2 regions of the Aminobacter sp. MDW-2 genome follow, and region 1 is predicted to be linked to the other one. Evidence: predicted binding sites of a transcription regulator. Region 1 holds the regulator's gene; the other holds the start of a gene.
What was found. The regulator LexA, encoded in region 1, represses DNA repair genes until DNA is damaged. The targets are predictions, from matches to a motif close to TGTTCNNNNTGTGTTCNG.
Positions count from the first base shown of each region.

Region 1 (15,410 bases):
TTCCTTCGAAAGCTATTTCGATGGCATCGGCGCCAGCGGCTTTTTCATGAAAGGCCCAGAGTTTGCTGCAACCACCCAGCCGCTGTCGGCCAGTGATCGTGCATTCGCGTCGATCGAGAATGTGCGCCAGAAGATTGCCCAGCGCATTCGCGACCGCATTGGCGGTCCGGAGGGCGAAATCGCGGCTGCCCTGGTCGTCGGCGTGAGCGGCGGCATTCCCGAGGATGTCAACGAGGCGCTGCGGCGTACCGGGCTCTACCACATCATCTCGATCTCGGGTCTGCACATGGCGATGGTCGCAGGCACGGTCATGCTTTTGATGCGGCTAGGCTTCGCCGCCTTTCCCGGCTTCACCTCGCACCGGCCGGTCAAGAAGTACGCGGCAGGCGCGGCACTGCTCGCCACCGGTGGCTATCTGTTCATTTCAGGCGCCGAGGTCGCGGCGCAACGCAGCTTCATCATGCTGGCGGTGATGCTGACGGCCGTGCTGCTCGACCGCGCAGCACTCACCATGCGCAACCTGGCGATCTCGGCCGTTGTCGTGATCATGATCTCGCCCCACGAAGTCGTCGGGCCGAGCTTCCAGATGTCGTTCGCCGCAACGGCAGCCCTCGTTGGCGCATATGCCTGGTGGTCGGACCGGCGGGAGGAGCAGGCGCTGCCGGTCGGTCAGAGATCGCTGCCGTCCAAAATCTGGCGCTGGCTTGCGACAGTTGCGATAGGTCTCGCCGCGACGTCGGTGATTGCCGGGCTCGCGACCAGCGTTTTTGGTGCATGGCATTTCCAACGTGTCTCGCCCCTCAGCCTGTTCGCCAATCTGGCAGTCAGCCCGTTTGTGTCTGTCCTGGTCATGCCCTTTGCCGTCATGGCTGGCATCTTCATGCCGCTTGGACTCGACGGCCCCTTCCTCGACACGATGGGCTTCGGCCTGAAGGCAATGATTGGCATCGCCACCTGGTTCTCCGAGCGCTCGCCGGTCGATGCGGTCGGCCTTGTCTCGTCACATGCGGTATTGTTGCTCACTGCAGCACTCGTCATCGCGTCGACGGCAACGACCTGGCTGCGCGCCGCCGCACTGCCATTCGCGGCCCTTGGGCTGCTGACGGTCGTGGAAACGGAAACGCCCACGGTTCTCGTTTCGGAAGATGGCCGCCTCGTCGGCGTCCCGGTCGACGATGGCAAGCTGGCCGTCAATCGCGTCCGGCCGAACCAGTTCACCGTCGACAACTGGCAGCGCGCGCTGGCGTCGGAAACACTCGTCACCCCGGCCCGTTCGGCCGCGAATGCAACGAACGGGACTGTCCGTTTGCCCAGCGAGACCGGCTCACAGCCAACAGCCGAGGCAGATGTCGCCGGTACGATACCCGGCAATCCAGTATCTGGAGAACTAAACGCTGCCGGCGCGGACGCCTTCGTCTGTGACAGCGAGCTGTGCACGGTTCAACAACCGGAGGGGGCACGGATCGTCCATGCGGCGAATGCGAGCGCCGCTGCACGAGCCTGCGACAACGCGGATCTCATCGTCGTCGACGATGCCACGGCAAGCGACGTCTGCCCCGGCGTGGCCGTGCTCACCAAACGCGAGCTGGCGCGCCTTGGCAGTGCGTCGATATTCATCACAGCCGCGGCGGCTGGCGTAGATCGGGCGGTCGAGATACGCCACGCCGTGGCGGAACCGTACCGCCCGTGGCATGCGCAGCGCCAATTTTCGCGCGAGGCGAGGGGCCTGCCACCCTACAAGCGAGTGGAGATGCCCCCAAAGACATCTGCCGGGGCAACCAAGGCGCACCCGAAAGCGCCGACTGCGACCACACGGTGAGTCCGAATCTGTACCCGCCGTCGCAGAGCCGTCAGATACGGCACGATAGCAACAGTGCAGATCAGTCCGGCTTACAGATTGCAGCAGGATGGACAGGCCGAGCTGGCGGAAACGCAGCCCCGGCAATCAATAGCGGCGGATCAGGCCGACAAGCTTGCCCTGCACCTTGACCCTGTCCGGTCCGAAGATGCGGGTTTCATAGGCCGGATTGGCGGCCTCAAGAGCGATCGAGGCACCCTTGCGGCGGAAACGCTTGAGCGTCGCTTCTTCGTCGTCGACGAGGGCGACGATGATCTCACCGGGATTGGCCGTGGTCGAGCTGCGGATGACCACAGTGTCGCCGTCGAAGATGCCGGCCTCGATCATCGAGTCGCCCTTGACCTCGAGCGCGTAATGCTCGCCGCCCATGATCATGTCTGGCGGCACCGAAATCGAATGCGTCTTGTGCTGGATGGCGTCGATAGGCACACCGGCAGCGATGCGTCCCATGACGGGAATGGCAACCGCCGAAGCAACATCGTCGTCATTGCCGGCCGACATGCTGCGTGACGGCTCGGGTTTGCGGCCGAGGCTACCCTCGATGACGCTGGGCGAGAACTTCTTCGCCGCGTTGAGGCCAGGCGCGATCGAATCGGGCAGGCGCAGCACTTCAAGCGCGCGCGCCCGGTTGGGCAGGCGTCTGATGAAGCCGCGTTCTTCGAGCGCCGTGATCAGGCGATGGATGCCGGACTTGGAGGCGAGGTCGAGTGCTTCCTTCATCTCGTCGAAGGACGGCGGAATACCCGCTTCCTTCAGCCGCTCGTGGATGAATAGCAAAAGCTCGTGTTGTTTGCGCGTCAGCATCGCCACCCCCGAGGAATCAGAAGAAAAACAAACCCAGAACAAACACTATCTGTTCCAGTTGTGTTCCGCAACTGTTGATATTTCGTGAAGGGTGGAAGGTGCTGCTCAGCGCAACATCATCACCTGGCAGGCGCTGCCGGCTTCGACTGCAGGCGCGAAGGGCACCCGCACGATGGCGCAATTGGCGTCGGCCAGCGTGCGCAGCATCGAAGAGTCCTGGATCAGGTAGGGTGTGACGACGAGACCCTCAGCGGTCTCGCGCGCAATCGCGCGGACAAAGTCCTGGCGCAGGTCGTTGGCCGCCATTGCCGTGTCGAGAATGCCGTTGCGCATGTCGGGCGAATAAGGGCGGCCGCCAAGCTTCGCCAGCAGAGGTTTCAGGAAAATCTGCGAGCAGATCAGGCTGGCGACCGGATTGCCCGGCAAGCCGACGCAGCGGCTGTTGCCGAGCCGGCCGAACATCAGCGGCTTGCCCGGGCGCATCGCGATCTTCCAGAAGTTGAGATCCATGCCGAGATCGGTCAGGACACGGTGAACGAGGTCGTGGTCGCCGACCGAAGCGCCGCCCAGCGTGACGATCACATCGGCGTCGGCGGCGAGCGCCTTGGCGACCAGTGCGGAGATTGCCTCGGTGCGGTCGGCGGCGATGCCGAGATCGAGTACGCGCGCGCCAACCGACTGAACGATCGCCGCGACGCCGTAGGCGTTGGAGGCGATGATCTGGTCGGGCCCTGGATTGCTGCCCGGCGGCAATAGCTCGTCGCCGGTGGCGATGATGGCGACCAGAGGCGCCCGCAGCACTTCGACGCTGGGATGATTGGCAGCTGCGATCAGCGAGAGCCCTGCCGGGTCGAGCACACGTCCTGCATCAAGGATGAGGTCGCCCTGCTTGAAGTCGAGGCCCCTGGCGCGGATGTTACGGCCAGCAAGCGTTGGCTCGAGCACCGCGATCTCGCCATTGCCGAGATCGCGAACGTTCTCCTGAATGACGACGGTATCAGTGCCTTGTGGCACCGGTGCGCCGGTGAAGATGCGGACGCACTCGCCTGGTCCGACGGTGCCCGTGAACTGCTTGCCGGCGGGTGCCTGGCCGATAACCTTGAGCTGCGCCGGCAGTGAAGCGATGTCGGCGGCCTGGACGGCGTAGCCATCCATGGCGGAGGCGTCAAAGGGCGGCTGGGTGCGCAGGGCGTGTAGTGGAGCCGACAGCACGCGGCCTGATGCCTGGGCAAGGCCGACAGTTTCCGTGCCGCGCGGTTCGGCAGCGTCGAGCAGGCGCGCCAGGGCGTCGGCGACGGGCAGCAGCGCCATCTATTCGGCAGCCTTGTAGTCGCCCGACTTGCCGCCGGTCTTCTCGACCAGCCGGATGCCGGAGATCACCATGCCGCGGTCGGCGGCCTTGGCCATGTCGTAGATGGTAAGGCAGGCGACCGAGGCAGCCGTCAGCGCTTCCATCTCGACGCCGGTCTTGCCGGTGACGCGGGCAAGCGCCGTGACGCGCAGGCCGGGCAGCGCCTCATCTGGCTCGATCTCGACCGAAACCTTGGTCAAAAGGATGGGATGGCAGAGCGGCACGAGTTCATGCGTGCGCTTGGCGGCCATGATGCCGGCAATGCGGGCGGTGCCGAGCACGTCGCCCTTCTTGGCGTTGCCCGACAGGATCAACGCCAGTGTCGCAGGACGCATGACGACATGGCCTTCGGCGATTGCCGTGCGTGTCGTCTCGGCCTTGTCGCCGACGTCGACCATGTTAGCCTCGCCGGTGGCGCCGATATGGGTGAGGGTGGTTGCCATGTCAGGCGCTTGCCAGGGCTGCGCCATCGAGCAGCGCACGCGTCGCCGAGGTCACGTCGGCCTGCCGCATCAGGCTTTCGCCGACGAGGAAACTGGAGATGCCGGATTTCCGCAGACGCAGGCAATCGGCATGCGTAAAGATGCCGCTTTCGCCGACCAGCAGCCGGTCTGCCGGCACCATCGGCGCCAGGCGCTCCGACGTGTCGAGGCTGACCTCGAATGTGCGCAGGTTGCGGTTGTTGATGCCGAGCAGGCGCGACTGAAGCTTCAGCGCGCGTTCTGTCTCTTCTTCGTCATGGACCTCGACGAGCACGTCCATGCCGATTTCGAACGCCTCATCCTCGATACGCCTGGCATCTTCGTCGCTCAGGCTCGCCATGATGATCAGGATCGCGTCCGCGCCCCAGGCACGTGCTTCGTGCACCTGGTAGGGCTCGAACATGAAGTCCTTGCGCAATGCCGGCAAGGCGCAGGCGTCGCGCGCGGCGGTCAGGAACTCCGGTGCGCCCTGGAAGGATGGCGTGTCCGTCAGCACCGACAGGCAGGCAGCGCCGCCGTCGGCATAGGCCCTGGCGAGCGCCGGCGGATCGAAGTCGGGACGGATCAGGCCTTTGGACGGGCTCGCCTTCTTGATCTCGGCGATCAGGCCAAAGCGGCTTTCACTGTGCCTGGTTTCGAGTGCCGCGAGAAAGCCGCGCGGCTTGGTGACGTCGCGGGCGCGCGCCTTGAGCTCGGCGAGCGGCAGCAGCGCCTTCGCTGCGGCGATCTCGTCGCGCTTGTAGGCTTCGATGCGGCGCAGGATATTGGCCATGTCTCTATCCGTTCGAAACGGCGACCAGTCGGTCGAGCACTGCCTTGGCGCGGCCGCTGTCGATTGCCTCGGCGGCAAGCGGCACGCCTTCGCCGATCGTTGCAGCCTTGCCGGCAACGACGAGGCCGGCACCGGCATTCATCAGCACCGTGTCGCGATAGGCACCCTTGGCACCTTCGAGAACCCCGCGCAGGGCAGCGGCATTGTAGGCGGAATCGCCGCCGCGCAGCTCTTCGCGCGTATGCTTGCTCAAGCCGACCTGTTCGGGCGCCAGCGTAAACGTGGTGATCACACTGTCCTTGAGGGCTGCGACATGGGTCTCACCCGTCGTGGTGATCTCGTCATAACCGTCGCCGTGGACCACCCAGACGTGCTGGGCGCCAAGTTCCTTCAGCGTCTCGGCCACCGGACGCACCCATTCGGGCGAGAACACGCCGACCAGCTGGCGGTTGACGCCGGCGGGATTGGAGAGCGGGCCGAGCAGGTTGAAGATGGTGCGGGTGCCAAGTTCGACGCGGGTCGCGCCGACATGCTTCATCGCCGGGTGATGCGCCGGCGCGAACATGAAGCCGACGCCGGCGTCATGGATGCAGCGGCCGATCGCCTCGGGCGTGAGGTCGATGTTGACGCCAAGGGCGGTCAGAACGTCGGCGGCGCCGGTCAGCGAGGACAGGCCGCGATTGCCGTGCTTGGCGACAGGCACACCTGCGCCCGCGATGACGAAGGCCGAGGCAGTCGAGATGTTGACGCTGTGCGAACCGTCACCGCCGGTGCCGACGATGTCGATGGCATCGGCAGGGGCTTCGACGCGCAGCATCTTGTCGCGCATGGTGGCAACGGCGCCCGATATCTCGCTTACGGTCTCGCCGCGCACCCGCAGCGCCATGAGAAAGCCACCGATCTGGCCGGGCGTGGCTTCGCCCGACATGATGATGTCAAAGGCCTCGCGTGCCTCCTCGAAGGTGAGAGGGGTGCCCGCGGCGACCTTGGCGATATGCGGCTTGAGTGCGCTCATGGCGTTCCCACCGCAAGTGCGCGGGTGATCGCCGCCTGGTTGATCGTTGCTTGATACTCGCCCTGGAGCTGGGCGACGATCTGGTCGAGCAGGTCGTCCGACATGCCCGAGGCAAACTGCTTCTGCGCGTCCTCTGGCACCGCGCTCTTGTCCGCACCGGCCGGCTCGAACACTTCGGCGACCTTGAACAGAATCTGCGCATCGCCGGCGGGGGCGGGGACGATGCCAGTGCCGCCCTGGCCCATTGCAAACATCGCGGAGGCACCCTCGCGGCCAAAATCGGCATCGTCGGCCTCGCGCTTGAGGCCGCGCTTGGTCTGCTTTTCGAGCTTGAGTTCGCCTGCGATCACGTCGAGCGAGGCACCGTCCTTGAGGCGCTTCTCCAACTCGTCGGCTTTTGCCTTGAGACGCTTCGTCGCTTCGGCAGCGGTCCAGTCGGCGACGACCTTCTCGCGGACCTCGTCGAGCGTGCGGTCGCGGGCAGGCGTGATCTCGTCGACCTCGTAGAAGACGAAACCATTGGTGCCGACATTGAGCGGCGGGTTTTCGGTGCCGGATTCGGCGGTGAAGGCCGCCTGGATCAGGTTGCGCGAGTCCGGCAGGTCGTTGACGATGGTGCCGTCTGGCTGCTGGCCGGCGCGGTCGATGGCATCGATCGTCACCATCTTGAGCTTCAGCTTGTCGGCGGCAGCCTTCATCGACTCACCTGCGGCGCGGGCGTCCTCGTAGGAGTCGTGCACGTCGAGCAGGATGCGGTTGGCTTCGGCCAGCGCCAACTCCTTGCGGATCTGGTCCTTGACCTCGTCGAAGGTCTTGACGGTTTCCGGCGTGATCTCGCTGACGCGGACCAGCACTGGGCCGAAAGCGCCCTGGACGACGTCGCTGACCTGATTGGCCTGCAGCGCGAAGGCGGCGTCGGCGACCGCCTTGTCGGCGATCCTGTCCTTGGTCAGCGAGCCGAGGGCCACGTCAGCCGCGGTCTTGCCCTGGTCGGCGACTACCTTGTCGAAGGTCGCACCACCCTTGATCGCATCGGAAGCAGCCTTGGCCGCATGGGCGCTCAACACAAGCTGGTCGATCTTGCGCGTCTCGGCGGTGGTGAAGTGCGACTTGTTCTTGTCGTAGTCCTGGCGCGCCTGTTCTTCGGTCACGGCTGCGGCATCCATGATGTCTTCCGGCTCGAGCTTGACGTAGCTCAGCTTGCGGAATTCAGGGGCGGCGTAGTTCTTCTTGTTTTCCTCGAACCAGGCCTTGAGCACGTCGTCGCCCGGTGCCGCGATCGGCTCGACGAGCGACTTGGGCAGCGGCAGGTAGTCGATGGTGCGATCTTCGCCGCGGTAAAGTGCGACGGCGCGCAGGAAGGTATCAGGAGCCTCGAGGCCGTCGGAAACGGCTTCGACGATTTGCTGGCGGACCGCAACCTGGGCGCGGTTCTTCAGATAGTCTTCGGGGCGCATGCCGATCTGGCGCAGGATGTATTCAAAAGCCTGGCGGTCGAACTTGCCGTCGGCGCCGCGGAAGGTCGGGTCGTCCCAGGTGAGTTCGGCGAGGCGGTCCTTGGAGAGGCCGAGGCCGAGCTTGCGTGCCTGTTCGTCGAGCACCGCACCGGCGACGAGCTGCGAAAGCACCTGGTTGTCGATGCCGAGCGCGTTGGCCTGGTCGCGGGTCAGGCGCTGGCCGAACTGCTGCGACATGACGTTCATCTGGCGGTCATAGGCGAGGCGGTATTCGACACCTGTAACATGCGTGCCGCCGGCCGTGACCACCTGGTCGCCGCCGAACTGGCTCATCATCTGACCCGAGATGCCCCAGATCGCGAAGCTGACGACGAGGAGCAGAAGCAACAGCTTCGCAACCCAGGTTCCAGCAGCACTTCGCATCGATTCGAGCATGTAACAGATCCCGTATACGCGCATTGTCGCATGCGCCTGCATGAACGAAGCGCAATAGCGCCCTTCGCCGCCAGTGTCGATTGCTTTGTGGCTTGTTTTTGGTAGTGAGGTTGCCCGAGCGAACATCGATTTCGAGGGAAGAGCACTATGACGCCAGGAATCCGCCCACTCGTTGCCGGCAACTGGAAAATGAACGGCACCAGCAACTCGCTCAACGAATTGCGCAACATTGCCGGCGGTTTCATGAGCGGCCTCGATGCCGAGACCGACGCGCTTCTGTGCGTGCCGGCGACGCTGCTTTCGCGTGCTGCCGAGATCCTGCACCGAACCCCGGTCAAGATGGGTGGCCAGGACTGCCATGCCAAGGAGAGCGGCGCCCATACCGGCGACGTTTCCGCCGAGATGCTCAAGGACGCCGGTGCCAGCCACGTTATCGTCGGTCACTCGGAGCGCCGCACCGACCATGGCGAAACCGACGAGATCGTGCGTGCCAAGGCGGAAGCGGCTTGGCGCGCAGGGCTGGTTGCCGTCATCTGTGTCGGCGAAACCCATGCCGAGCGGGAAGGCGGAACGACGCTGCAGGTATTGTCGCGCCAGATCGAAGGCTCGGTGCCGACGACGGCAACGCCTGCCAATGCTGTCATCGCCTATGAGCCGGTCTGGGCGATCGGCACCGGCTTAACGCCCACGGCTGCCGATGTCGCCGAGGCGCATGCCCATATCCGCGAACGCCTTGCCGCGAAGCTGGGGGCGTCGGCTGCCAAGATGCGCATTCTCTATGGCGGTTCGGTCAAGCCGTCCAATGCCAACGAATTGCTGGCTGTCGCCAACGTCGATGGCGCATTGGTCGGCGGCGCCAGCCTCAAGGCGGCAGATTTCCTCGGCATTGCCGACGCCTATCGCAAGCTCTGATTCACCACACGTGACCGTTGCAAAGGCAACATGTCACCCCATATTCGGCCGGCGGGCTTGGAAATGCCTAGAAAGCATTGTATTGAGCCGCCTCCGGAGTGCCGGGCGCTTTTGTGCGCGGCCCTCCCACGTCAGGAAAGATCCCAGGAAGCGCAATGGAAACCGTCCTCATCGTCATCCACTTGATGGTCGTGCTCGCCCTTGTCGGCGTTGTGCTCCTGCAGCGCTCTGAAGGCGGCGGCCTCGGTATCGGTGGCGGATCGGGCTTTATGACGGCGCGCGGCGCTGCCAACGCGCTGACTCGCGCCACCGCCATCCTCGCGACGGTGTTTTTCGTCACGTCGCTGACGCTGTCGATCGTTGCCCGTTACGGCGCCAAGCCGACCGACATCCTCGACCGCGTACCGACTACCCAGAGTGGAACCACCGGCGGCAACGGCGTTCTCGACCAGCTCGGCGGGTCGACCGCTCCGGCTGCTCCGGCATCAGACGCCACGGCACCCGCGGCTCCCGCGACTCAGCCCGCCGCGCCTGCCGCTTCGGGCACCGAGCAGCCAGCTCCGGCCACGCCGGCAGCCCCTGCGACGCCGCAGGTTCCTAACTAACTATTTACCCTTTGCCGCAACCTGTTGTTGTTTGAACACAGTTGCGGCAAATGCCGCGTCAATCACGACAATTCGATTGGTCAGCCGGTGGTGCCTCCCTTGAGGCGCCTCCGGCTAATCTATTATAGCAGGGTTGCGGCATTCGGCGGGGGAGCCTTGGGGGCACCGCGTTTGGTCGCAAGAAAATTTCGCGTTGAACGTTCGGGATCCCTTCGCCATGCAGCTCCGCCGCATCCTTCTTGCTGGCCTTTGCGCCACTTTCATGAGCTCGACAGCCTTTGCCGCCACCTCGGCCGGCACCGTTGCGGCGCCGCAGCCTGCCGCAAGCGACGTCATCACTGTCGCCGCCAAGAGCGATGCTGCTGAACTCAAGCTGCTCAAGAAAAAGAAGAAGCCGACCGACGAGGACTTGTCGCGAATCAAGGACCTCGAAGCCAAGATCAAGGCCGATAAGGAAGTCGCCCGGCTGAAGATGCTCGAGGCCAAGAAGATGGCGATGCGGGCCGCAGCCAAGGCGAAGGCCGAACAGGCCCGCGAACTTGCCCGCCTGAAGAAGTCTGAAAAGGCTACCGCCCAGGTTGCCACCGCCTCAGCTCCGGCTCCCAAGCGCGATCTCCAGCCGCTCGCTGTGATGAAGCCGATCGAGCCACTGGCGCCCGATGTCGCGGAAGTGGCTTCTGCCGGCAACAATGGCGAGCTGCGCAGCGAGAGCCAGGATCGTCCGCGCCAGACCGGCCTGCTCGCCGGCATCTTCGGCGGCAGCGCGCCGCAGCAGTCGATGCTGCCGCAGACACGTGCGCTCGACGCCGTGCTGCAAGCCAAGCAGGCCAAGAAGCAGTTCAAGGTGAAGTCCGACTTCGAGCCGCAGGAAGTCTCGTTCTCCGGCTACGAGCGCGGCCAGATCGTCGTCGATACCGGCGCGCGCTATCTCTATCTGATCGAATCGTCGTCGACGGCGCGCCGCTATGCGATTGCGGTCGGCCGCGAAGGCCTGGAGTTCAAGGGCAAGGCCACCATCGGCGACAAGCAGGAATGGCCGCGCTGGATCCCGACCAAGGAAATGCAGGAACGCGAGCCCAAGAAGTACGGCCAGTACAAGGACGGCATGAACGGCGGGCCGGAAAACCCGCTGGGAGCGCGTGCCATCTACCTTTACCAGGGCAAGAAGGATACCCATATCCGTATCCATGGTACCAACCAGCCGCAGACGATCGGCACAAACTCTTCGAACGGTTGCTTCCGTATGGTCAACGACCACGTCATGGATCTCTACAACCGCGTGAGGATGGGCTCTGAAGTCATCGTCATGTAAGGCGTTTTCATAACGCTGATAGCGGGCCGGCGGTCACGCCGGCCTTTTTGTTTGCATGGCCTACAGGCAGCAACACTGAACAGCCAGATAGGGAAAAGTCCGACGCGGCGGATTTTTCTCTGGCGGAATCGATTTGGCCGCGTTAAGCGATGAATCCCATGGCGCGATATGTTTTTATTACCGGCGGCGTGGTCTCTTCCCTTGGAAAAGGCATAGCCGCAGCGGCCCTCGGGGCTCTTCTGCAGGCACGCGGATATCGCGTGCGCATCCGAAAACTCGATCCGTATCTCAATGTCGATCCGGGAACGATGTCGCCTTACCAGCATGGTGAGGTGTTCGTGACCGACGACGGCGCGGAAACCGATCTCGATCTGGGTCACTATGAGCGCTTCACCGGGCGTTCGGCGAACCAGAGCGACAACATCACCACCGGCCGCATCTACAAGAACATCATCGAACGCGAGCGGCGCGGCGACTATCTCGGCGCAACCGTCCAGGTCATCCCGCACGTCACGGACGAGATCAAGAACTTCATCCTCGACGGCAATGACGAGTACGACTTCGTGCTCTGCGAGATCGGCGGTACGGTGGGCGACATCGAGGCGATGCCGTTCCTCGAGGCGATCCGCCAGCTCGGCAACGACCTGCCGCGCAACAACGCTGTCTATGTCCATCTGACTTTGATGCCGTACATCCCCACCGCTGGCGAGCTCAAGACCAAGCCGACCCAGCATTCGGTCAAGGAATTGCGCTCGATCGGCATTGCGCCCGACATCCTCCTGGTGCGCGCCGACCGCGACATCCCGAAGGAAGAACGCCGCAAGCTGTCGCTGTTCTGCAATGTGCGCGAATCCGCCGTCATCCAGGCGCTCGACGTCGGCCACATCTACGACGTGCCGCTGGCCTACCATAAGGAAGGTCTGGACTCGGAAGTCCTGGCCGCCTTCGGCATCGATCCGGCACCCAAGCCGCGTCTCGACCCTTGGCAGAATGTGTCGCAGCTGATCCACAACCCGGAAGGCGAAGTTACCATCGCCGTGGTCGGCAAGTACACGGGCCTCAAGGACGCATACAAGTCGCTGATCGAGGCGCTGTCGCATGGCGGTCTCGCCAACAACGTCAAGGTCAAGCTCGACTGGATCGAAAGCGAAGTCTTCGAGAAGGAAGATCCGGCTCCATTCCTCGAAAAGGTCCACGGTATTCTGGTTCCCGGCGGCTTCGGCGAGCGAGGCTCGGAAGGCAAGATCCTGGCGGCCAAGTTCGCCCGCGAACGCAAGGTGCCGTATTTCGGCATCTGCTTCGGCATGCAGATGGCGTGCATCGAGGCTGCCCGTTCGCTGGCCGGCATCGAGGCTGCTTCGTCGACCGAGTTCGGTTCGACCAAGGAGCCGGTCGTCGGCCTGATGACCGAATGGCTCAAGGGCAACATGCTCGAGAAGCGCAAGGCTTCGGGCGATCTCGGCGGCACGATGCGTCTCGGCGCGTTTGACGCCAAGCTTACCGAAGGCTCGAAGATCGCCGAGATCTATGGCGACACCGACATCTCCGAGCGTCACCGCCACCGCTACGAGGTCAACATCGACTACAAGGACCGCCTCGAAGAGTGCGGCCTGGTCTTTGCCGGCATGTCGCCCGACGGCGTGCTGCCCGAGACCGTCGAGTATCCCGACCATCCCTGGTTCATCGGCGTGCAATACCATCCGGAGCTGAAGAGCCGTCCGCTGGAGCCGCACCCGCTGTTTGCGAGCTTCATCGAAGCCGCTGTCGAACAGAGCCGGCTGGTCTGATATCCATGCGCGCCGACGTGAACTCGCCGGCGCGCATTTCTTTCCCCGGGTGGCCGGCCGCATGACCACCTATGTCGCGCTGCTCTACAGCGTCGTTCTCGGACCCGGCCGTCGCCTCGTCATGTCCGACTTGCGTGACATGACGACGGATCTCGGCCTCGAAAATCCGCGTACGCTGGTTGCAACCGGAAACCTCGTCTTCGAGGCAGAAGGCAAGACGGTTTCGGCACTGGAGCGCGAACTCGAAGCGGCGTTCGCGCCAAAATTCGGCAAGCATGTCGATATCATCGTCCGCGATGCCGCCGCCTGGCTGAAGCTCGTCGCTGCCAACCCTTTTCTCGCGGAATCCGAACTGCACGCCGATCAGGTCGGTGTCCGTGTGATGCGCGAGCCGGTGACTTCGGAAGTGATCGAGCGGCTTCGCCCCTATGCCGCCGCCGACGAAAAGCTCACATCTGTCGACGGCGACATCTGGCTCTATTTTTCCCGCAATATGGCGTCGTCGCGGCTGCTTGGCGCTCTGACGCCCAAGCGCGCCGGTGGTGTCGGCACGTCGCGCAATTGGAACACGGTCCGCCGGCTGGGCGACATGGTGGCGTCGTAGCGCGAGCGGGCAGTCTTGCTTCACATCGGGATTTCGGGCACAGCGCAGCCATGACGAAAACCAACAGCCCGCGGCCGCTCGACCACGTGGTCCTGCCGACCGGTGACCTGACGCTGGCGCGCGACCGGCTTGCCGCACTTGGCTTCAGCGTCTCGCCGCAAGGCACGCACCCGTTCGGAACCATCAATTGCTGCGTCTATCTCAGCGACGGCACCTTCCTGGAGCCGCTTGCCGTCGGTGACCGGGTCGCGGCCGACAAGGCGGTTCGTGAAGGCAACGCGTTTGTTGCGCGCGATCGTGTCTTCCGCGACGCGCATGGCGAGGAGGGCTTTTCGGCCGTTGTGTTCGGATCCGATGACGCCGACGCCGACCATACCGCGTTCGTGGCTGCAGGCGTATCCGCAGGCAGCCGGCTCGATTTTTCGCGTCCTTTCGTCGACGCCTCGGGCAGGTCCGACGTAGCATCGTTTCGGCTGGCTTTCGCTGCCCAGCCGAATGCCGATGCTGACGCCTTCTTTTTCACCTGCGAGCGTGCCAACGTACCTGCCGTCGACCGGTCGGCGCTCCAGGCACATGCCAATGGCGCCAGACGCGTCTTGGCGATCGAGCTTGCTGCCGGAAACATCGCGGCGGCGGCCAAGTTGCTTGCGACAATCGCACGGAGTGCGGCCGACGATGCCGGCGTGGCACTCGCAAATGCGCGGCTAAGCATCCGCGACGAGCCATATGCGCCGGGCATTCGACTTGAAGCCATCGTCTTTGTCGTCGACGACCTTGCCGCGACAAGGGCGCTTCTTGTCGAACGCGCCGTCGCGCACGATCTAGACGGCCAGCGCCTTGTGGTTCCGGCTGCGCCGGGGCAGGGCGCAATCTTCATTTTCGAGGAGCACAAATGACCAAGCCGAATGCAAATGTGACGGTCGGCAAGACCCTCTTCGCCAATGATGCGCCACTGTCGCTGATCGCCGGCCCGTGCCAGTTCGAATCGCGCCAGCATGCCTTCGACATGGCCGGCAAGCTCAAGGAACTTACCCAGAAGCTCGGCATCGGCTTCGTCTACAAGTCGAGCTTCGACAAGGCCAACCGCAGCTCGCTGTCGAGCACGCGCGGCGCGGGCCTTGAAGCTGCGCTGCCCGCCTTCGCCGACCTGCGTAAGGAACTCGGTGTCACCGTCGTCACCGACGTCCACACCGAGGAGCAGTGCGCCATCGTCGCCGAAGTTGTCGACGTGCTGCAGATTCCGGCTTTCCTTAGCCGCCAGACCGACTTGCTGATTGCTGCCGCAAAAACCGGCAAGGTGGTCAACGTCAAGAAGGGCCAGTTCCTGGCGCCTTGGGACATGAAGAACGTGGTGGCAAAGGTGACCGGCTCGGGCAATCCGAACGTGCTGGTGACCGAGCGCGGCACGTCGTTCGGCTACAACACGCTGGTCTCCGACATGCGCGGCCTGCCTGTCATGGCCGACATAGGCGCCCCCGTGATCTTCGACGCCACCCATTCGGTGCAGCAGCCGGGCGGGCAGGGCGCCACCTCGGGCGGCGAGCGCCGCTTCGTCGAGACGCTGGCGCGGGCGGCCGTTGCCGTCGGCGTTGCCGGCGTGTTCATCGAAACACATGAAGACCCCGACAATTCGACCTCTTCGGACGGTCCCAATATGGTGCCGTTCAAGGACATGCCGGCCTTGCTCGAACGCCTGATGGCCTTCGACCGTATCGCCAAGGGCTGAGGCAGGCTGTCTGCAACTCCAGCTTGAGCCCGGCTTGCGCCGGGCGTAGGCTCGCTTCCGTGACTGAGCGTATCAGCCGGAGAGCCTCCATGTCTGTTGCCCGCGTTACCGAAATCACCTCGTCGTCGACCAAGAGCTTCAAGGACGCCATCGAAGAGGGCATCGCGCGCGCCTCGAAGACGCTCAAGAATGTCGAGGGCGCCTGGATTCAGGACCAGAAGGTCGTCGTCGAGGATGGCAAGATCGTCGCCTACCGGGTCAACATGAAAGTGACCTTCATCCTCAACGAC
Region 1 is NZ_CP060197.1:4,019,819-4,035,228, reverse strand. Features, by position in the region: gene H5P29_RS19920 (ComEC/Rec2 family competence protein) at 1-1,819, shown strand, start outside; gene lexA (transcriptional repressor LexA) at 1,946-2,662, opposite strand; gene glp (gephyrin-like molybdotransferase Glp) at 2,768-3,973, opposite strand; gene moaC (cyclic pyranopterin monophosphate synthase MoaC) at 3,974-4,456, opposite strand; gene trpC (indole-3-glycerol phosphate synthase TrpC) at 4,458-5,267, opposite strand; gene trpD (anthranilate phosphoribosyltransferase) at 5,272-6,282, opposite strand; gene H5P29_RS19890 (SurA N-terminal domain-containing protein) at 6,279-8,174, opposite strand; gene tpiA (triose-phosphate isomerase) at 8,322-9,086, shown strand; gene secG (preprotein translocase subunit SecG) at 9,242-9,691, shown strand; gene H5P29_RS19875 (L,D-transpeptidase) at 9,954-11,003, shown strand; gene H5P29_RS19870 (CTP synthase) at 11,153-12,790, shown strand; gene H5P29_RS19865 (DUF1697 domain-containing protein) at 12,852-13,394, shown strand; gene H5P29_RS19860 (VOC family protein) at 13,445-14,290, shown strand; gene kdsA (3-deoxy-8-phosphooctulonate synthase) at 14,287-15,120, shown strand; gene H5P29_RS19850 (dodecin family protein) at 15,210-15,410, shown strand, end outside.

Region 2 (15,410 bases), 1.9 Mb from region 1:
ATACAAGCAAGCACAATCTCGACCCCGACCTGTTCGTGCTCGGCAAGCCCGTCGCTGGCGGCGTGCCGGCCAGTGTCTGGGGCATGAGCGAGGAGGTCGCCGCCCGCTACGCCGCCTACAATGCCACCAAGGAGCCGGGCTATTCCGGCATGGGCACGACGCTGTCGGCCAATCCTCTGCAGTTCGCGGCGATGCGCGCCACGCTCGAAGAGGTGATGACGGAGGCGGCCTACGCCCACATGGAAAAGCTGGCCGAACGGCTGGCCACGGGGCTCGACAAGGCGATCCGAAAACGGAAACTGCCTTGGCACGTGATGCGCGTCGGCGCCCGCGTCGAATTCATCTTCGCCCCCGGTCCGCTGCGCAATGGTGGCGAGGCCGAGCATGCCCACGCCTCCCGGCTGGAGGCTGCCATGCATGTGGCGCTGGTCAATCGCGGTGTCCTGATCGCGCCGTTCCACAACATGATGCTGGTCTCGCCGGTGACGACAGCGCGGCAGGTCGACAAGCTGATCGCAGCTTTCGACGACATTGCCGCCCGTCTTGCGGTATGAGACAAGGCAGAAGGACAATCGAGTGACATCATGACATCATCTTCCGGCTCGACCGTCGACGAAGCGAGAGCCTTCCTCGACGCGAACCCCGACATCGAAGCCTTCGATATCGTGCTGACGGACGCCAATGGCGTCGGCCGCGGCAAGATCATCCGCCGCCACGAACTGATGGGACTTTACGAAGGCGGGCGCCACCTGCCCATCTCCATCCTCGGCCTCGACATCACTGGCGAGGACGTCCACGAGACCGGGCTGATCTGGGATTCCGGCGATGGCGACCTCCGCGCCTGGCCGATACCTGGCACGCTGAAGCCTTTGCATGGCACCAGCCCCGCCCGCGGCCAGGTGCTGATGTCGATGTTCCATCTCGACGGCGCGCCAATGACTTCGGACCCTCGGCTTGCGCTGAAGCGACAGGTCGACAGGCTGGCTGAAAAGGGCCTCTATCCTGCCGGCGCCTTCGAGCTCGAGTTCTTCCTGCTCGCCAACGAGCGCGACAGCGACGGCAAGGTCCAGCCGGCCCGCGCCGTGCTCGATGGCCGCGCCTCCGGCAAGACCGAGGTCTATTCGGTCGATCACCTGCATGGCATGGAGCCGCTGTTCTCCGACATCTATGCCGCCGCAAAAGTGCAAGGCATCCCGGCCGAGACCGTGATCTCGGAATATGCGCCGGGTCAGTACGAACTCACCTTGCGCTACCGCAAGGACGTGATGCAGGCCGCCGACGACCTGTTGATGCTGAAGCGCCTGGTGCGTGCCCAGGCCCGCCGCCATGGCGTCACTGCCTGCTTCATGGCCAAGCCGATCGAGAAATATGCCGGTTCGGGCATGCATTTTCACGTCTCTCTGCTCGACAGCGACGGCAACAACGTCTTCACCGAGGCCGCGGAAGGCACCTGGGAGCCGAAGCTGCTGCATGCGCTCGGCGGCCTCGCCGAGACGATGGCGGAATCGATGCTGGTGTTTGCGCCGCATGCCAACTCGTGGCGTCGCTTCGTCTCCCAGTCCTACGCACCGGTGGCCCCCACCTGGGGCGTCAACAACCGCTCGGTGGCGCTGCGCGTACCGGCGGGCGACGCCAGGAACCGCCGCATCGAGCACCGTCCCTCCGGCGTCGACGCCAACCCCTATCTCGTCGCCGCGACCATCCTCGCCGGCATCTCGAAGGGGCTGGAGGAGCAGCTCGATCCTGGCCCGGAAACGTCTGGCAACGGCTACGAACAGGCCGAAGTTACTGAAAGCGTGATGCCACCGGACTGGCGCTCGGCGATCGAGGCGGCGAAAGCGTCGGAGTTTCTCCGTGAGGCGCTGGGCCACGACCTGCACCGCACGTTTACGGCGATCAAGGAAAGCGAATATTTCCGCGTCGCGCGCACGGTGAGCGAGCTCGACTACCACCTTTATCTGCACGAGGTGTGATCCCCGGGATGGCGGTTGATCCGCCATCCACTCCCGACGCGTCGTTCACAATTTGCCGCATCACAGCGAACCCTCTGGCCTTGGCAGCAAAAAGAACATAGCATGAACAAATGGCAGTTCTTTCAACCCGCGAGAAACTCGCGATCCTTTCCGACGCCGCGAAGTATGACGCTTCCTGCGCCTCGTCAGGCGCCGGCGGGCGCGACTCGCTCAAGTCTGGCGGCATCGGCTCGACCGAGGGCATGGGCATCTGCCACTCCTACGCTCCCGACGGCCGCTGCATCTCGCTGCTCAAGATCCTGCTGACCAATTTCTGCATCTACGACTGCAGCTACTGCATCAACCGCTCGTCCTCCAATGTCCGCCGCGCCCGCTTCACGGTCGACGAAGTGGTGCGGCTGACCATGGATTTTTACAAGCGCAATTACATCGAGGGATTGTTCCTCTCGTCAGGCGTCATTCGCTCGCCCGACGAGACCATGACAGAGATGGTGGAGGTGGCGCGGCGGCTGAGGCTCGACGAGAAATTCGCAGGCTACATCCATCTCAAGACCATCCCCGAGGCGTCTGCCGAGCTGATCGAGAAGGCAGGCCTCTATGCCGATCGCCTGTCGATAAATGTCGAACTGCCGACCGATGAGGGCGTGAAGAGGCTGGCGCCGGAAAAACGGCCGGAGACGATCCGCGTCTCGATGGCAAAGCTACGTTCGAAGATCGAGGAGAAGGCGGAGCCGACGCTGAGGACGAAGACTCGCGAGCGTTTTGCACCGGGCGGGCAGTCGACGCAGATGATCGTCGGCGCCGACGCCACTTCAGACGCCCGCATCCTCAAGACCAGCGCCCGGCTCTATGGCAGCTACCAGTTGCGCCGCGTCTACTATTCGGCCTTCAGCCCGATCCCCGACGCCTCTTCTGCCCTGCCCCTGAGGAAGCCGCCGCTGATGCGCGAACACCGGCTCTACCAGGCAGATTGGCTGATGCGCTTCTACGGCTTTGAACAGGGCGAGATCCTCGACGGCACGCCTGACGGCATGCTCGACCTGGAGATCGACCCCAAGCTCGCCTGGGCGCTGCGCAACCGCGCCTCCTTTCCCCTCGACGTCAACCGCGCCGACAAGGAGAGGCTGCTGCGCATCCCGGGCCTCGGCACGCGCGCAGTGGAGCGTATCCTGGAGACCCGCCGCTTCAAGCGGTTGCGGCTCGAGGACGTTGGCCGTCTTTGCCAATCCATCACCAAGGTCCGCCCGTTCATCGTCGCCGACGGCTGGTCGCCGGGCGCCGCCACCGACGCTGCACGGCTGCGCGAGGCGATTGCGCCGAAGCCGCGGCAGCTCGAGCTGTTCCGATGACCGGCCAACCCGCCTTCCCACTGGCCGCCTACGCCGTGCATCTCGCCGGCCCGACCGACTTCGACGGCTGGCGCGATGCGGCACGCAGGCTGAGCACCAACGAGGTGAAGCCCGAGGACATCGAATGGCATGTCGGTGGCGAAGGGGACGAGCTGCCGGCGCCGACCCCGGGCGTCGAACTCAGGGTCTCCCGACATTTCATCGAGCGCGCGGCCATCGTCACCTGCCATTCCGACAGCGAACGTTTCGCACTGCTCTATCGGCTGCTGTGGCGGCAGCGTAGCGAGCCTCATTTGCTCCGCATCGCCTCCGACCCCGACGTGCGCCGCTTCGAGGCGATGGAAAAGTCGGTCAGGCGCGACGAGCACAAGATGCATGCCTTCGTCCGTTTCCGGAAGATCGGCGACGGTGACGAAGAGCGCTTCGTCGCCTGGTTCGAGCCTGACCACTTCATCCTCGAATTGGCAGCACCGTTCTTCGTGCGTCGCTTTACCCGCATGCACTGGGCGATCCTGACGCCACACGGCTCGGCTGAATGGGACCGCGAAAGACTGGCGCTAGGCCCCGGCGCTTCGAAGGATGATGCGCCCGCTGCCGACCAGTCGGAGGAGATGTGGCGGACCTATTTCGCCAACATCTTCAATCCCGCCCGCCTCAAGGTGAAGGCGATGCAGGCGGAGATGCCCAAGAAGTATTGGCGGAACCTTCCCGAGGCGTCGCTCATTCCGGAGCTGATATCAGGCGCCGACGCGGCTGCCCGGGAGATGATCGCGAGGATGCCGACGATGCCCGCAGCGCATCACCAGGCGATACAAGCCAGACACTGGCCGGCTTTGGAGCCGTCGCCGGAGACAGAGGCGCATTCGATCGACGCTCTGCGCCAGCAAGCAAGCCAGTGCCGGCGCTGTCCGCTGTGGAGCGAGGCGACGCAGACGGTGTTCGGCGAGGGTTCTGACAATGCCGAACTGGTGTTTGTCGGCGAGCAGCCCGGTGACCAGGAGGACCTGCAGGGCCGGCCATTCGTCGGCCCGGCCGGCAAGATCTTCGACGCGGTGCTCGGCGAAGCCGGCATCGAGCGGACGGCAGTCTACGTCACCAATGCCGTCAAGCACTTCAAGTTCGAACCGCGCGGCAAGCGTCGCATCCACAGCAAGCCCAATGCCGGCGAGGTGCAGGCTTGCCGCTGGTGGCTGGCGCAGGAGGTGACGCTGCTAAAGCCGAAGCTGATGGTGGCGCTCGGCGCGACCGCGGCCCAGTCGCTGCTGGAGGCGCCGGTGGCGATCACCAAACAGCGCGGGCAGACCATCAAACGCGACGACGGCCTCGCCGTTTTCCTGACGATCCACCCGTCCTACATCCTGCGCATCCGCGACCCGCAGGAGGCGGCAGCCGAGCGCGCCCGCTTCGTCGCCGACATCAGGACGGTGCGCGCGATGATGGCCGGCTAACGCAAGGCCAAGACCCGTCCCACCCGGCAAAAGGCGTATGCCAGCTACCGGATCAGGATCGCCCTGAGGTCGTTGACGTTGGTGCCGGTCGGCCCGGGGACGAAAAGATCGCCCACCGAGTTGAACGCCGTCCAGGCATTGTTGCCGGCCAGCATCGCCTTGGCGTCGACGCTGGCAGCATGCATGCGCGAAACAGTGGAGCCGTCGGCAAAGGCGCCGGCATTGTCCTCGGAACCGTCGATGCCGTCGGTATCGGCGGCCAGCGCGTCGATGCCCTGGAGGCCGTCGATGCCGATGGCGAAGGCAAGCAGGAACTCGCTGTTGCGGCCTCCCTTGCCCTTGGCCCTAAGGGTCACCGTGGTCTCGCCGCCGGACAGGATCAGCACCGGCTTGTTGAACGGCCGGTTGCGGGTCGCGACTTCGCGGGCGATGGCCGCATGCACGCCACCGACCTCGCGTGCCTCGCCCTCGATGGCGTCGGAGAGGATAACGGTCTCAACGCCCTGCTTGCGCGCGGCTTCGGCGGCAGCGTCGAGCGACACGGCGGCAGAGGCGATGACATGCACCTCGTTGCGGGCGAAGCGCGGGTCGGTCGGCTGCGGCGCGTCGGCGGCAGCCGAGTTGATGTGGGCGATGACATTGGCGGGCAGCGCGATGCGGTAGGTTTCGATCAGGCGCAGCGCATCGGCGCGCGACGTCTCATCAGGCACCGTCGGACCCGAGGCTACCAAAGCCGGATTGTCGCCGGGAATGTCGGACACGACAAGCGAGACGACGCGGGCGGGATGCGCCGCTGCAGCCAGCCGGCCGCCCTTGATGCCTGAAATGTGCTTGCGAATGGTGTTCATCGCCGAGATCGGCGCGCCGGAAGCGAGCAGCGCCTCATTGACGGCGATCTCATCGGCAAGGGTCAGGTTCCCCGCCGGCGACGGCAGCAGCGCCGAGCCGCCGCCCGAGATCAAAGCGACGACGAGGTCGTCCTCGGTCAGGCCGGAGATCGTCTGGAGCAGAAGCTTCGCCGCTTCGAGGCCGTTGGCGTCGGGCACCGGGTGCGAGGCCTCGACGATCCTGATGCGCTCGCAAGGGGCGGCAAAGCCGTAGCGGGTGACCACCACGCCCTCCAGCGGTCCGTCCCAGGCTTTTTCGAAAGCGGCCGCCATCTGGGCCGAGCCCTTGCCGGCGCCAATGACAATCGTCCGTCCCTTGGGCTTTGCCGGCAGGTGGCGGCGGATGGTGAGCTCGGGATCGGCGGCCGCCACGGCGGCTTCGAAAACGCTGGTCAGCAACTGCTTCGGGTCGGTCATGGCCATCGGGACGTTCAAACTCTTTCAGCTGTTCGCAACGGGGGGCAAGGCGAGTTCGCGGCTGGGAATGCCGAGATGCTCGGCGACCGCCGCCACCACCACCTCGTGGTCCTGGCGCTCCGGCAGTCCTGAAACGGCAATGGCACCAATGACACCGACGCCCTTGACCTTGATCGGGAAGCCGCCGCCGGCCAGCACATAGTCTTCGATGGGCAAGGCCTCGCCGATCGGGAAGGTACGGTCCTCGCGGGCCTTGGTCAGCACCATGCGGTAGCTGCTGCGGTGGAAAACCTTGACAACATTGATCTTGCGCCGCGCCCATTCGGTGTTGCCACACGTCGAGCCCGGCAGGGCGCAGTAAAACAAGGTCCGGTCCCAAAGCCTGATGTCGACCACGATCGGCAGCTTTTCGGCAACGGCGCGGGCGCGGATGGCCGAGCCGATATCGAAGGCAACCGCCTCGTCGAAGCGCTCAAAGACCAGTCGGTCCTCCTGCTCGGCGATCTTTTTCAGGTCCTCGGCTGCTGCCATCGTCCGTTCCTCCGTCAGACACGGCTCACATGGCAGACGCGAGGCAATGACGCAAGGTCAGGCAGCCTGATCCATCGTCGTCTTGGCGGCTTTGCCTGCGACATAAACTTCCACCACGGCGCGGTCGTCGCCGAGCGTCTGCAGCAGGAACAGCTCCTCGGCCAGCGTGCCGCAGCGCTCCATCCTGAGCCGCATGCCAGGCGTGGCGCGGGCGTTAAGCACCACGAGGTCGGCGTCGGTGCCGACGTCGAGCGTGCCGACCTTGTCTGCTATCGACAGCGCCTCGGCATTGCCGCGCGTCAGTTGCCAGTAGGAAGCCAGCGGGTTCAGCTTCTCGCCGTTGAGCGCAATGACCTTGTAGGCCTCGTCCATGGTGCGCAGCATCGAATAGTTGGTGCCGCCGCCGACGTCGGTGGCGGTGGCGATCCGGAGCGGCCTGTCACGCTTGCGGTAGCGCTGGTAGTCGAACAGGCCCGAGCCAAGGAACAGGTTGGAGGTCGGGCAGAACACGGCGATCGAGCCATGCTCGGAGATCGCGTCGGATTCACGCTCGCCGAGATGGATGCAGTGGCCGAGCAGCGTGCGTTTGCCGAGCAGGCCGTAGTGTTCGTAGACGTCGGTATAGTCGCGCGACCAGGGATAGAGCTCCTGGGTGAAGGCGATCTCGGCGTGGTTTTCCGACAGATGCGTCTGGATGTGCAGGTCGGGATGCTCGCACGCCAGCTGGCCGGCCATCTCCATCTGCTCGGGGGTCGATGTGATGGCGAAGCGCGGCGTAATGGCATAGTGCTGGCGGCCCTTGCCGTGCCATTCCTTGATCAATGCCTTGGTATCGTCATAGCTCGCCTGCGGCGTATCGAGCAGACCGTCGGGGGCATTGCGGTCCATCATCACCTTGCCGGCGATGTTGAGCATGTTGCGCTCATGCGATTCGGCGAAGAACGCCTCGGCCGACTGCTTGTGCACCGAGCAATAGGCGGCAACGGTCGTCGTGCCGTGGCGCACCATCTCGTCGAGGAACAGGCGCGCGATGCGGCGGCCATGCTGGGTGTCGATGAAGCGCGTTTCCTCGGGGAAAGTGTACTTGTTCAGCCATTCCAGCAGCTCGGCGCCATAGGACGCAATGATCTGCATCTGCGGGATATGGACATGCCCATCGATGAAGCCGGGCAGGATCAGATGCGGGCGATGGTCGACGACCTTGGCGTCACCGGCCTGGGCCGCGATCTCCGAATAGGCGCCGACGGCCGCGATCTTGCCGTCGCGCATCAGCACCGCACCATCTTCCTCATAGGCATAGGACGCATGGTCGTCTGCGCTATCGGGCCAGCGCAGGAAGGACAAGGTACGGCCGCGAAGGAGTGTGGTGGTCATGATCGAACTCTACAGGCTTTCTGGCGTGGCCACATCGCGGCCCGTTTTGCCGCGCGTCAAGGTGAGCGCGACGAGCGCGCCTCGAACTTTCAATCCGTAGGTCGCAGGCGCTACTTGCGCGCCTGTTCATACCAGGCGACCAGCAACGCCCGCTCCTCGGGTGTGATCTGGGTCACGTTGGCCGGCGGCATGGCATGGCTGCGGCCAGCCTGCAGGTAAATCTCACGCGCATGCAAGGCGATTGCGTTGTCGGTCTCCAGCACCACGCCCTTCGGCGCATGGTAGACGCCTTCGTAGGACGGCTCGTTGGCGTGGCACATGGCGCAGCGGCCGAGAACCGTGTCACGAACCTTGGGGAACTGGGCTGCGGCAATATAGGGCTCGGTGAGGACGGAGGCGTTCTTGTCCTCGCCGGTCAATACCTTGGGCACGGTCGACAGCCACATGATGACGACGAACAACAGGGCAGCGGCGAGCCAGGTCCAGTGCGGGTTGCCTTCACGCTTGTGCACCGTGTTGAAGTAGTGGCGGATCAAGACGCCGATGATGAAGATGAGCGCGGCGATGATCCAGTTGAACTCGGTACCGAAGGCCAGCGGGTAGTGGTTCGACAGCATCAGGAACACGACCGGCAGGGTCAGGTAGTTGTTGTGCGTCGAGCGCGTCTTGGCGATCTTGCCGTATTTCGGGTCGGGCTTGCGACCGGCGATGAGGTCGGCGACGACGATCTTCTGGTTCGGGATGATGGTGATGAAGACGTTGGCCGACATGATCGTCGCCGTAAAGGCGCCAAGATGCAGGAAGGCGGCGCGGCCGGTGAACAGCTGTGTATAGCCCCAGCTCATGAACACCACGATGACGTAGAGAACGATCATCAAAAGCGTGTCGTGGTCACCGAGTTTCGACTTGCAGAGCTGGTCGTAGATCACCCAGCCGAGGCCGATCGAGGCAAGCGAAATGGCGATGGCGACAGGCGCCGATACGTCGAGCACGTTGCGGTCGATCAGGAACAGCTCGGCGCCGCCGTAATAGACCAGGCAGAGCAGCGTGAAGCCCGACAGCCAGGTGGCGTAGGATTCCCACTTGAACCAGGTCAGGTGCTCCGGCATCTGGGCCGGCGCCACCAGGTATTTCTGGATGTGGTAGAAGCCGCCGCCATGAACCTGCCATTCCTCGCCATGGGCGCCGACCGGCAGGCCGTCATGCTTGCGCAGCCCGAGATCGAGCGCGATGAAGTAGAACGACGAGCCGATCCAGGCCATGGCGGTGATGACATGCAGCCACCGCACGGCGAAGCTCGCCCAGTCCATGAAAAACGCCAAGTCGTACATCCGCCGTCCCTTTTTCGCAGCGTGCCGATCTTACGATGCCCGATGCATTGGGGAAGTGAAAGGATTCGCGATGACTTTCAAAAAAATCTGGAAAATACTAGCGTAGCGCTGCACGGCACAAGCCGGCTATGGAACCATCGGTCTCGCATGGCATATCTCGACAATATCGCGGTCTTCGTTCGCGTCGTGGAACTCGGCAATCTCTCCGCCGCGGGCCGCGACATGCGCATATCGCCGGCGGTCGCCTCCAATCGCATCAAGGAGCTGGAGAAGCACCTCGGCGTGCGCCTGTTCAACCGCACGACGCGCCAGTTGATGCCGACCGAGCACGGCAACGTGTTCTATTCCGGCGCCAAGCAGGTGCTGGAAGCGATCACCGAGGCCGAAGCCGCCGTCTCGGCGCTTTCCGGCCAGCCGCGCGGCACCATCCGCGTCACCGCCCCGCTCGGTCTGGGCCGTCGGCTTGTCGCCTCGGGCATTCCCGAATTCCACGACAAGTATCCCGACATCGAGGTCAGGCTCAGGCTTTCGGACCACAATGTCGATATCCTCAAGGAAGGTCTCGACGTTGCCTTCCGGCTCGGCGTGATCGAGGATTCCAGCCTCAGGATGCGCGGCATCATGGAATGCGAGCGGGTGCTGGTCGCAGCACCCAAATATCTGGAAAAGCGCGGCGAACCGGAAAGCGCCAATGAGCTGATCGGCAAGAAGCATGACTGCCTGATGCTGCGTTATCCCGGCTCACGCGAATATTTCTGGACGTTGGAGACGCCCAACGGGCCGACCAAGTTCGAGGTCCACGGCCCGTTCGATTCCGACGACGGCGACGTGCTGACCGGCTGGGCGCTGGCCGGGCGTGGCATCATCAACAAGCCGCGCTTCGAGGTCGAGCCCTTCATCCGCGACCAGCGGCTGAAGATCATCCTGCCGCAGACGCCGCCGACGCCGGTGCAGTTTGCCGCCGTCTATCCGCACAAGAAGCTGCAGGACCCGAAGGTCCGGCTGCTGCTCGACTTCATGGCGGAGCGCTGCCACAAGCTGATCAAGGATATCCTTGCTGGCAAGTGAGGCGGGCGAAGACGTTAGGCCGGCACCTCATCCCTCGATCGCCTGGTAGGCCGAGGTCCAGAAGTCGACATAGTGCTTGGGCGCCTCGGGCGAGTCCATCAGCTTCTGGGACAGCAGGATGCCGGCAAAGTCATTGGCCGGGTCGGCATAGGCAGAGGTGCCATAGCCGCCGTCCCAGCCGAACCTTCCCGGCGTCGTAAAGAGATTGTCGCGCTTGAGCGCCACCGACATGCCGAGCCCCCAGCCGGAATTGCCGTTGAAGAACATCGCAGCGCTCGCCTTCTGCTCGTCGGTGAGCTGGTCTGACGTCATCAGCTCGACCGAGGCGCGCGACAGGATGCGCTGGCTGCCAAGCTTGCCCTTGCCGAGCATCATGCGTTGGAAGGCGAGATAGTCGTCAGCCGTAGAGACAAGCCCGCCGCCACCGGATTCGAAAATGGCCGGCCTGGCGAACAGCCCGCCCTTGGCCTCGTCATAGACGCCGAGCTTGCCGCTCTGGAAATCCCTGGAATATGCGGTAGCAAGCCTGTCGACCTTCTCGGCCGGCACATGGAAGCCGGTGTCCTTCATGCCGAGCGGGCCGAAGATGCGCTCTTGCATGAAGGCGGACAGCGGCTGACCAGCCGCGCGCGCAACAAGCACGCCGGCGACGTCGAGGCCGGTGTGGTAGAGCCAACCCTTACCCGGCTGATGCGCGAGCGGTAGGGAACCGACGGCCTTCATGAAGGCATCGGGCGAGCCGCGGTACAGGTCGGCACTTGGCGCGATGCCGGCTTCGGCCATCGCATGCTGCACCGGATAGGCGAAGGGATAGACCATGATCGCGCCGACGCCGAAGCGCAGGGTGAGCAGGTCGCGCAGCGTGATCGGCCGGCTGGCCGGAACGGTGTCGGTGAGCTGGCCGTCGATGGCGTTGAGCACCTTGCGGTGGGCAAGCTCGGGCAGCCATCTGTCGACCGGGTCGTCGAGGCGCAGCCTGGATTCCTCGGCCAGGATCATTGCCGCGACCGCGGTGACCGGCTTGGTCAACGAGGCGATGCGAAAGATGCTGTCGCGGCGCATCGGCGCCGTACCGCCGAGCGCAAGCGCACCCGCTGCCTCGACATGGGTCTCGCCGCCGCGACTGACCGCCCAGACGAGGCCCGGCACGTCGCCGCTTTCGACATGGCCCGCCATGACCTTGTGCATCCGCTCGAGGCGGTCGGTTGCGAACTTGCCTGTCATTATCGTCGTGCTCCCTGATCCTGTTGTCGTCGCGCTTGCCGCGACTGACTGTTCCTGCTGCGCCGATGCCGGCGCGGGCAGCAGCAGCGCGGAAAGGGCTGCGCCCTTCATCATCGTGCGGCGGTCCATTCCTGAAATGCCGTTCATGTCTTCCTCGCTGGCCGAAAGAGATCCAAACTGATTGCATTTACTAACTGGTTGTAAAATAGGCAGACTGATTTTATATTGCAACTGGTTTTTTGGAGACACTTTGCATGAACCAGCAGCATCGGTCGGGCTGTCCGATCAACCTCACCCTCGAGGTGGTCGGCGACAAATGGAGCCTCATCGTTCTGCGTGACATGATGTTCGGCAATCGCCGGCACTTTCGCGAGTTGCTGACGCAGTCTGAGGAAGGCATCGCCTCCAACATACTCGCCGACCGGCTGCGTCGGCTGCTCGACGACGGGCTGATCAGCAAGGCCGACGATCCCAGCCACAAGCAGAAGGCGATCTACTCCCTGACCGAGATGGCGATAGAGTTGCTGCCGGTCTTCGCCCAGATCGCCGCCTGGGGCCGCAAATGGCTGCCGGTCAGCGAAGAGCTCAGCATCCGCGCCGAACTGCTGGAAAAGGGTGGGCCTGAGATGTGGGAGCGCTTCATGGAGGAGCTGCGCACCGACCATCTCGGCGAGCCGCTGTCGGAGGCAGCGCAAAAAAGGCTTCCCGTGCGCCTGGAACTGCAGGCGGCCTATCTCGAAGTCGTCGCCCGTAACGCCGGATCAGCTTGATTTTCCACTGGGCCAGCCCGGAACCGAACTGTCATATGGCTGTTGTAGCCTGCGTGAGCCGCCTGCCAGCCGCCGGGCGGCGCGACCAGCCATCAAGGAGCAGGCACGTGATTTCCCATCCGACGCGCAACGATCTCAAATCCAACGCCAAGGAGGTTTCGATCGAGCTTCTCAACGCCCGGCTCGCCGATGCGATCGACCTGGCGCTGATCACCAAGCAGGCGCACTGGAACGTCAAGGGGCCGCACTTCATCGCCATCCACGAGATGCTGGACGGCTTCCGCAAGGATTTGGACGAACACGTCGACACCATCGCCGAACGCGTCGCCCAGCTCGGCGGTGCCGCCCTAGGCACCTCGCAGGTCGTCGTCGAGGCCAGCAAGCTGAAGCCCTATCCGACCGACATCTCCAAGACCAAGGATCATATCGCAGCTCTGATCGACCGCTATGCCGACGCCGCGAAAAGCGTGCGCACGGCCATCGACGAGACTGGAGAGGCCGGCGACGCCGATACCGCCGATATCTTCACTGCCTATTCGCGCACACTCGACAAGTCGCTGTGGTTCCTCGAAGCCCACATCCAGGAAAGCGAATAGCCGCCAGCCTCGTTGCCGCCACGCCGGTCAGTTCGCCCTGACAAGCGCGGTCATGATCTCGGCTGCGGCGAGCGCCGCAATGACGGCGGGACGCTTGTCTTTCACCGCGTCACCGCCGATCGGACAGATCAGCCCCGCGAACTGTTCGTCGCTGCCACCTGCGGTCTTGAGAAACCAGCTCCTGAACGTCGCCTTCTTGGTCTTGGAGCCGATCATGCCGACATAACAGGTGTCATCGCGCTTCAATGCCTCGGCGACGATCAGGAAGTCGAGCGCGTGGTCGTGGGTCAGAACGACGAAGGCCGAGCCTGAGGGGGCTTCGCGAACCATCTCTTCCGGCATCGGCGTCAGCCGCGTGACGACATTGTCGGGCATGCCTTCGAGCGCGTCGGCGCGGGTCTCGACGACGACGACGTTGAGCGGCAGGAGCGCGAAGGCCGATGCCAATGCCTGCCCGACATGGCCGCCGCCGAAGACATAGACATGCGGACGTCCCGCGTCGGATGCCTCGGCGCCGGCCAGCAGATCGGCGCGCATCGCTTCGTCGACGTTCCTGACGGCAACCTCGACGCGGCCGCCGCAGCACTGGCCGATCTCCGGCCCGAGTGGAATGTCGAGCGTAAGGCTGTCTTTGGTTTCACTGGTATGGTCGAGATAGCGCGCCGGGACGGGATCGCCGGTGACGTGCTCCATGACCGTGCTGCGCTTGGACGAACCGGCCAGCATGGCACGCGCGGTATCGATCGCCATGAATTCCAGCTGACCGCCGCCGATGGTGCCGAAGATGCGCTGCGGCGACACCAGCATCCACGCGCCTTTTTCGCGCGGGGTCGAGCCCCTGGCCTCGGCCACCTCGACCAGTGCCACCGAAGGCGCTGCGTCAAGGAAGGCCCGGAGGCTCTTGGCGGTCGCGGTCACTTGGCCTGGGCCGCCTCGGCCCGGAGGCGTTCGATCGCCATCAGCACGCGCTCGGGCGTCGCCGGAGCGTCGAGGCGCGGACAGATCTTGTGGTCGGCGACACTTGCCACCGCATCCGACAGCGCATGCAGCACTGCCATGCCATGCGGCAGCGGCGGCTCGCCGACGGCCTTCGAACGATGGATCGTCGGCTCATAAGCCTCGGACCAGTCCGTCAGCGCGACGTTGAAGACTTTGGGCCGGTCGGAAGCGAGCGGGATCTTGTAGGTCGACGGCGCATGCGTGCGCAGCCGACCCTTGCCATCCCACCACAACTCTTCGGTGGTCAACCAGCCCATGCCCTGGATGAAGCCGCCCTCGACCTGGCCGATATCGATGGCCCGGTTCAACGAACGACCGGTGTCATGCAGGATGTCGGCGCGCTCGACAACATATTCGCCGGTCAAAACGTCGACCGATACCTCGGCGCAGGCCGCGCCATAGGCGTAGTAGTAGAAGGCATGGCCCCTGCCCTTGCTGCGGTCCCAATGGATCTTCGGCGTCTTGTAGTGGCCGGCGGCCGACAGCTGGATGCGGTTGAGATAGGCCTGCTTGACCAGGTCGTTGAAGGCAATCTCCTGATTGCCGACGCGCACGCGGTTGGGCAGGAACACCACCTGGTCGGCCGGCACCTGGTATTTCTCGGCGGCGAAGTCGGTCAGCCGCTTGCGGATCTGCCGCGCCGCATCCTGGGCCGCCATGCCGTTGAGGTCCGCGCCCGACGATGCTGCCGTGGGTGCGGTGTTGGGCACCTTGGCCGTGGTGGTCGCGGTGATCTTCACCCGGTCGAGGTCGATCTGGAACTCTTCCGCCACCACCTGCGCCACCTTGAGATGCAGGCCCTGCCCCATCTCGGTACCGCCATGGTTCATGTGCACCGAGCCGTCGGAATAGACATGCACCAGGGCACCAGCCTGGTTTGACTCGGTCTTGGTAAACGAGATGCCGAACTTGACCGGCGTCATCGCCAGGCCGCGCTTGACGAAGCGGCTGTTGGCGTTGAACGCCGCGATTTCGCGGCGGCGGCGGGCATATTGCGCGCTGTCCTCGAGCTCGGCGACGATGCGCTGGATGATGCAGTCCTCGACCTTCTGGTGGTAGGGCGTGAGGTTGCGCTCGCCCGGCGTGCCCATCGGATCGTAGAAATTCAGCTTGCGGATTTCGAGCGAGTCCTTGCCGACGGCAAAGGCGACCTCGTCGATGACGCGCTCGGCACCGACCATGCCCTGCGGGCCGCCGAAGCCGCGAAACGCCGTATTCGACACCGTATTGGTGTAGAGCGGCGCCGACTTGGCATGCACGTTGGGGTAGAAATAGGCGTTGTCGCAGTGAAACAGCGCACGGTCGCCCACCGGACCCGACAGATCGGCCGAGAAGCCGGCATTGAGCGCGAACATGTAGTCGACGCCGAGGATGCGGCCCTCATCGTCGAAGCCGACCTCGTAGTCGATGGCGAAGTCGTGGCGTTTGCCGGTGGCGGTCATG
Region 2 is NZ_CP060197.1:2,106,154-2,121,563, reverse strand. Features, by position in the region: gene H5P29_RS10370 (aspartate aminotransferase family protein) at 1-554, shown strand, start outside; gene H5P29_RS10365 (glutamine synthetase family protein) at 585-1,973, shown strand; gene H5P29_RS10360 (putative DNA modification/repair radical SAM protein) at 2,084-3,322, shown strand; gene H5P29_RS10355 (UdgX family uracil-DNA binding protein) at 3,319-4,770, shown strand; gene H5P29_RS10350 (glycerate kinase) at 4,815-6,080, opposite strand; gene H5P29_RS10345 (heme-degrading domain-containing protein) at 6,099-6,605, opposite strand; gene guaD (guanine deaminase) at 6,663-7,979, opposite strand; gene H5P29_RS10335 (urate hydroxylase PuuD) at 8,090-9,310, opposite strand; gene H5P29_RS10330 (LysR family transcriptional regulator) at 9,458-10,378, shown strand; gene H5P29_RS10325 (serine hydrolase) at 10,406-11,749, opposite strand; gene H5P29_RS10320 (helix-turn-helix domain-containing protein) at 11,857-12,372, shown strand; gene dps (DNA starvation/stationary phase protection protein Dps) at 12,480-12,968, shown strand; gene xdhC (xanthine dehydrogenase accessory protein XdhC) at 12,996-13,886, opposite strand; gene xdhB (xanthine dehydrogenase molybdopterin binding subunit) at 13,883-15,410, opposite strand, start outside.
Region 2: a site for LexA is predicted at 2,065-2,082, ahead of H5P29_RS10360 (putative DNA modification/repair radical SAM protein). Genes of this name have one in related genera too.